3 regions of the Enterobacter sp. N5-15 genome follow, and region 1 is predicted to be linked to each of the others. Evidence: predicted binding sites of a transcription regulator. Region 1 holds the regulator's gene; each other region holds the start of a gene.
What was found. Region 1 encodes sigma-54, which starts transcription at its own class of promoters, with help from an activator protein. Its sites were predicted from a motif close to GTTGGCACANNTTTCGCTNT; they were not measured.

Region 1 (2,271 bases):
AATTTCACCTAAGCGCTAACTGTACAAATGGCCTGTTGTGTTTCACAACAGGCCGTCCTGCACCCGTTAACTGCCCGGACAATTAGTGTTGTTTCAGTTTATCTTTATGTTTATTGAGCTGTCGTGCAAGCTTATCAATCAAGCCGTCGATAGCAGCGTACATGTCTTGCCCTTCCGCACTGGCATGCAGTTCACCCCCGTTAACATGCAGGGTGGCATCCGAGATATGAGTCACTTTCTCCACTTTCAACACAATATAGACCTGATTGATCCTTTCGAAATACTGCTCGAGTTTTGCAAACTTCGCGTTCACAAAGTCGCGTAAAGCCTCAGTAATTTCGACGTTTTGTCCAGTGATGTTGAGCTGCATAGTGTCTTCCTTATCGGTTGTGTCAGACCAGCTGTTTACGCTGGTTGGACGGCGGAATGGATAAAGACTCTCGATACTTCGCAACAGTACGACGTGCCACCATAATACCCTGATCGGACAGCATGGTGGTTAACTTACTGTCGCTTAGTGGCTTCGCGGGGTTCTCCGCGGCGATCAACTTCTTCACCAGGGCACGAATGGCCGTTGACGACGCTTCGCCGCCGCCCTCGGTATTCACATGGCTGGAGAAGAAATACTTAAGCTCAAAAATACCGCGTGGACTGTGCAGATACTTCTGCGTGGTGACACGGGAAATGGTTGATTCATGCATTTCGACGGCCTGGGCGATATCCGCCAGTACCATCGGTTTCATATACTCTTCGCCCTGCTCAAAGAATGCCTGCTGCTGTTCGACAATACAGCGGCTGACGCGTAGCAGCGTATCATTTCGGCTCTCCAGACTTTTGATCAACCATCGCGCTTCCTGAAGATTGCTACGAATATATTGATTGTCGGAGTCGTTACGCGCGCTGGTGCACATGGAGGCATACTGCTGGTTGATTTGCAGGCGAGGGATGCTGTCTGAATTCAGTTCAACGACCCAGCGGTCATTGTGTTTTCTGACCAGCACGTCCGGGATCACGTACTCGGGCTCGCTGGTCTGGATCGACTGTCCCGGGCGCGGATCGAGCGACTGGATCAGATTCACCGCTTCTTTCAGCACCTCTTCCTTCAGGCGCGTGACGCGCATCAGGGAGCGGAAATCGTGGTTGGCCAACAGATCCAGATGATCGCTGATGATTAAGCGCGCCTCGTCGATCCATGGCGTCTCTTTGCTGAACTGAGAAAGCTGGATCAGCAGGCAGTCGCGCAGATCTTTTGCGGCCACGCCTACCGGATCGAAACGCTGGATGCGCTTCAGTACGGCTTCGATCTCCTCAAGCTCAATCTCTTCGTCGCCCATGCTTTCCAGGATATCGTCCAGCGTGACGGTCAAATAGCCGGTGTCGTCAACGGCATCGACAATTGAGGTGGCAATCGCGCGGTCGGTATCGGAGAAGGGGGTGAGTTCCACCTGCCACATCAGGTAATCCTGCAGCGACTGGGTGGTTTCTCCCTGATAGACCGGTAGCTCATCGTCCTGGTAGTCTGCACGCGTACCGGAAGGGGTTCCGGCGGTGTAGATTTCATCCCAGCTGGCATCCAGCGGTAGCTCGTCGGGCATCTCTTTTTGTTCGAGTGCGTCCGCGGTGTCGAGCGCTTCCGTATCCTGCGATTGCTGGGTATCTACCTCGTCATGAAGATCGGTTTGTTCCAGCAGGGGGTTGCTGTCTAGCGCCTGCTGGAGCTCCTGCTGAAGTTCTAACGTGGACAGTTGCAACAGGCGAATTGCCTGCTGTAGCTGCGGCGTCATCGCCAGTTGTTGGCTGAGCCTTAATTGCAAACCTTGCTTCATGTTCAGAGCATTTTTCTCCGGTTCGGCGTTACGTTACCTCTACCCTATCAGAGTCTGAAGTCTTCCCCAAGATAGACGCGCTTAACATGATCGTCTTCGAGGATCTGCTGCGGCGTACCGTGGGCGATCAGATTGCCCTGGCTCACAATATACGCGCGTTCACACACGGCCAGCGTTTCACGAACGTTGTGGTCGGTGATCAGTACGCCAAGCCCGCTGTCACGCAGGTGTTCAATGATACGTTTAATGTCGATAACCGAGATCGGGTCAACGCCCGCAAACGGTTCATCCAGAAGGATAAATTTTGGGTTTGCGGCCAGCGCACGCGCAATCTCAACGCGGCGGCGTTCACCCCCGGAGAGTGCCTGACCGAGGCTGTCACGCAGGTGCTCAATGTGGAACTCTTCCATCAGCTCGTTGGCACGATCCTGACGCTGTTCGCTGG
Region 2 (2,271 bases), 490 kb from region 1:
GACGAGAGGTAACGAACTTACCTTCTTTACCACAGAACGGAGAGGTGTTGACGTTGAAGAACATGGTTACGGTTGGTTCATCAACGGATAGGGCTGGCAGCGCTTCGACGTTCTGCGGATCGCAGATGGTGTCGGAGATGTTCAGCTCACCCAGACCGGTGATAGCGATGATGTCGCCCGCTTCAGCGATGTCGCTCTCGATACGCTCAAGACCCAGGTGAGTCAGTACTTTACCAACTTTACCGTTACGGGTTTTGCCTTCGCTATCGATGATAGTAACCTGCTGGTTAGGCTTCACTTTACCGCGCTTGATACGACCAATGCCGATTACGCCAACGTAGTTGTTGTAGTCGAGCTGAGAGATCTGCATCTGCAGGGTGCCGTCGAGATCGACGTTTGGCGCAGGAACACGGTCAACAATCGCCTGATACAGCGGGGTCATGTCTTCAGCCATGTCTTCGTGGTCCAGACCTGCGATACCGTTCAGCGCAGAGGCGTAAACGATAGGGAAGTCCAGCTGCTCGTCGGTCGCGTCGAGGTTAACGAACAAGTCGAAGACCTGGTCAACAACCCAGTCAGGACGCGCGCCAGGGCGGTCAACTTTGTTGATAACAACGATTGGCTTCAGACCATGGGCAAAAGCTTTTTTGGTCACGAAGCGCGTCTGTGGCATTGGGCCATCCATTGCGTCAACGACCAGCAGAACGGAGTCTACCATGGACATTACACGTTCAACTTCACCACCGAAGTCGGCGTGCCCTGGGGTATCAACGATGTTGATACGGTAGTCATTCCATTTAATCGCGGTGTTTTTCGCGAGGATGGTAATCCCACGCTCTTTCTCCAAATCGTTGGAGTCCATCACGCGTTCTTGGGTTTCGGCACGCGCATCAAACGTACCGGATTGCTGCAGCAGCTTGTCAACCAGGGTAGTTTTACCATGGTCTACGTGCGCGATGATGGCGATGTTACGCAAATTTTCGATCACAACTTTGCCTCAGGCATTTAGAAATAGCGCGTTATTGTACACGGATTAATCGCACTACAAAACAGGATCACAAACATCCCCCGCAAACAAGTTTTGCAGAGATGCTTTGTGATCGCTTTCACGGAGCGGTAAAAGGGCACTTTAACGTAAATTGCACCAATATGGTGCTCAATGTTCACATTGAAGCACTATACTGGTGCAACAAATCCATCGTGGTGCAGCCCTTTTGCACTATGGTGCGCATGATAACGCCTTTTTGGGGTGTTTTAAAAGTTGGCACAGATTTCGCTTTATAAAAAATACATGGCAACAGCCAGTACAAACAGAAATTGAAGACCTCGTTACCACGACGACAATGACCAATCTGGAGAGTTAAGTATGTCCGCTGAACACGTTTTGACGATGCTGAACGAACATGAAGTGAAGTTTGTTGATCTGCGCTTCACCGATACCAAAGGTAAAGAACAGCACGTCACAATCCCTGCTCATCAGGTGAACGCCGAATTCTTTGAAGAAGGCAAAATGTTTGACGGCTCCTCCATTGGCGGCTGGAAAGGCATTAACGAATCCGACATGGTTCTGATGCCGGACCCGACCACTGCGCTCATTGACCCGTTCTTCGAAGAACCAACCCTGATCATCCGTTGCGACATCCTCGAGCCAGGCACGCTGCAGGGCTACGACCGCGACCCACGTTCTATCGCAAAACGTGCTGAAGAGTACCTGCGTTCTACCGGCATCGCAGACACCGTTCTGTTCGGGCCAGAGCCAGAGTTCTTCCTGTTTGACGACATCCGTTTCGGCGCTTCAATTTCTGGTTCCCACGTGGCTATCGACGACATCGAAGGCGCATGGAACTCTTCCACCAAATACGAAGGTGGTAACAAAGGTCACCGTCCTGGCGTGAAAGGCGGTTACTTCCCGGTTCCTCCGGTCGATTCTTCACAGGACATCCGTTCTACCATGTGTCTGATCATGGAAGAGATGGGCCTGGTTGTTGAAGCGCACCACCACGAAGTGGCGACCGCTGGCCAGAACGAAATCGCTACCCGCTTCAACACCATGACCAAGAAAGCGGATGAGATTCAGATCTACAAATACGTCGTGCACAACGTTGCGCACCGTTTCGGTAAAACCGCGACCTTCATGCCAAAACCAATGTTTGGCGATAACGGTTCCGGTATGCACTGCCACATGTCTCTGTCCAAGAACGGTACCAACCTGTTCTCTGGCGACAAATATGCCGGTCTGTCCGAGCAGGCGCTGCACTACATCGGTGGTGT
Region 3 (2,271 bases), 500 kb from region 1:
GCCAAGATCGAAGCTCGCCGGGCAGACCAGGTTGCCGACGTTTTCAATAAACAGAATGCCGTTATCCGCCAGCGGCAGGCGCGGGGCCGCATCGGCAATCATCTGCGCATCCAGGTGACAGCCTTTGCCGGTATTAACCTGAATCGCCGGGGTGCCGGTTTCGCGAATGCGCGCCGCGTCGTTAACGGTTTGCTGGTCGCCTTCGATGACGGCGCAGGAAACGCGCTGATTCAGGCGTTTGAGCGTTTCCGTGAGCAGCGTGGTTTTGCCGGAACCGGGGCTGGAGACCAGGTTGAGCACCAGCTGTTTGCGGGTGGCAAAGCGCGCGCGGTTGCGGGCGGCGATCTGGTTATTTTTGTCCAGCACGTTGATTTCCACCTCCAGCATCTGGCGCTGGCTGATGCCCGGCGCGTGGGTCCCCGCCTCCCCGTGGCCGTAGTGCAGGTCGCCAGCGTCGGAGCGCTGCGGAGCGAAGGTGATACCGGTCAGTGCCGCAGAAGGGCGTGGGGCAGGTGAAAAGGGCGCGGAGCGAAACGCGGAATGGGGGTGATGTTCATCCCCTTCTATATACAGGTTGCCTTCGGCGCAACCGCAGGTGCTACACATACTTTACTCCTTCTCGATTTCGAGGCGTTGGATCTGCATGCCGTCATCCGCCACGATGCGAAGACCGGTGCTCTGACACTGCGGACAGCGCTGAACCTTCGATGACAGCAGGGTGACGTACTGCTGGCACTGCTCGCACCAGCACTCCGCCTGCTGCTCTTCAATATGGAGCTCGCAGCCTTCCGCAAGCGTGCCGCGGCACACCAGCTCAAAGCAGAAATGCAGGGCGCTGGTCTCGACGCAGGAAAACGCCCCGACCTTCAGCCAGACGCCGGTGACGCGCTTCGCGTGGTTTTGCACTGCCTGCTGTTCGATAAGTTCCAGAGCCCGCTGGCAGAGGGTGATTTCGTGCATGACGCCTCCTCAATGAATTGCGCCATTGAATGCAATAACGGTGCCAGCTTGATTTTTGTTAAGGCGTGACGATGTCAACGCTGTCGAAATGACACGTCGACACCGCGGCGTTGACAGCGCTTTTGCAATAAAACCCATTTAAAATCATTAAGATAAAAACTGGCATGGAATCTGCTTAACAGCCGCTATCTCCACTAAACGGATACCTTCTATGACTATTTGGGAAATCAGCGAAAAAGCGGATTACATCGCGCAGCGTCATCAGCAGCTGCAGGACCAGTGGCACCTCTACTGCAACTCTCTGGTTCAGGGCATAACCCTCTCGAAAGCACGTCTTCACCACGCGATGAGCTGCGCGGCGCAGGGCGACATGCGCTTCGTCCTGTTCGGCCATTTCACCATCAACGTTACCCTGGCGGACAACTTCAACAGCCACACCATTGAGTACCACCTCGAGACAAAAGACGGCGAAAAACAGTGTATTGCGAAGGCGCAGCTGATGGCTGACGGCATGGTGGACGGCCACGTCAGCAACCGCGATCGCCAGCAGGTGCTGGAGCACTATCTGGAAAAAATCGCGCCGGTCTATAACGGCCTGTACGCCGCCGTTGAGCACGATCTTCCGGTCAACCTGAAGCAGCTGATGGACGGAAATGCCTCAGCGAACGTGGCCTGACCCTTGCGTGTCGAGAAGTGTCGACAAGACAGTTTTTCGTCAAAAATGACTATCACCAGAGGATAACCCGGTGAACCGTTTTGTAATTGCTGACTCGACGGTCTGTATTGGCTGTCGAACCTGTGAGGCGGCGTGTTCGGAAACGCATCGCCTGCATGGGCTGCAGTCCATGCCGCGCCTGCACGTCATGCGTAATGAAAAAGAGTCTGCCCCGCAGCTCTGCCATCACTGTGAAGACGCCCCCTGCGCGGGCGTCTGCCCCGTGAATGCCATCACCCGCGTTGATGGCGCTGTCCAGCTGAACGAAAGCCTGTGCGTAAGCTGCAAGCTGTGCGGCATTGCCTGCCCGTTCGGCGCGATTGAATTTTCCGGCAGCCGTCCGCTGCACATTCCGGCGAACGCCAACTCGCCAAAAGCCCCGCCCGCGCCACCGGCTCCGGCACGCGTAAGCACGCTGCTGGACTGGGTGCCCGGCATCCGTGCCGTTGCGGTGAAATGCGACCTGTGCAGCTTCGATGAGCAGGGCCCGGCCTGCGTGCGCACCTGCCCGACTAAGGCATTGATTCTGGTTAACATTCGCGACATTGCCCGTACCAGCAAGCGTAAACGCGAGCTGACCATCAACAGTGATTTTG

Region 2: glnA (glutamate--ammonia ligase) is a predicted target of sigma-54. The motif match lies at 1,261-1,280, and genes of this name have one in related genera.
Region 3: hypA (hydrogenase maturation nickel metallochaperone HypA) is a predicted target of sigma-54. The motif match lies at 989-1,008, and genes of this name have one in related genera.

Annotation. Positions count from the first base shown of each region.
Region 1 is NZ_CM170150.1:4,310,440-4,312,710, reverse strand. Features, by position in the region: gene hpf (ribosome hibernation promoting factor) at 83-370, opposite strand; gene rpoN (RNA polymerase factor sigma-54) at 393-1,826, opposite strand; gene lptB (LPS export ABC transporter ATP-binding protein) at 1,874-2,271, opposite strand, start outside.
Region 2 is NZ_CM170150.1:4,798,626-4,800,896, forward strand. Features, by position in the region: gene typA (ribosome-dependent GTPase TypA) at 1-988, opposite strand, end outside; gene glnA (glutamate--ammonia ligase) at 1,367-2,271, shown strand, end outside.
Region 3 is NZ_CM170150.1:3,806,083-3,808,353, reverse strand. Features, by position in the region: gene hypB (hydrogenase nickel incorporation protein HypB) at 1-606, opposite strand, end outside; gene hypA (hydrogenase maturation nickel metallochaperone HypA) at 610-960, opposite strand; gene hycA (formate hydrogenlyase regulator HycA) at 1,172-1,636, shown strand; gene AC2TE5_RS17965 (4Fe-4S dicluster domain-containing protein) at 1,707-2,271, shown strand, end outside.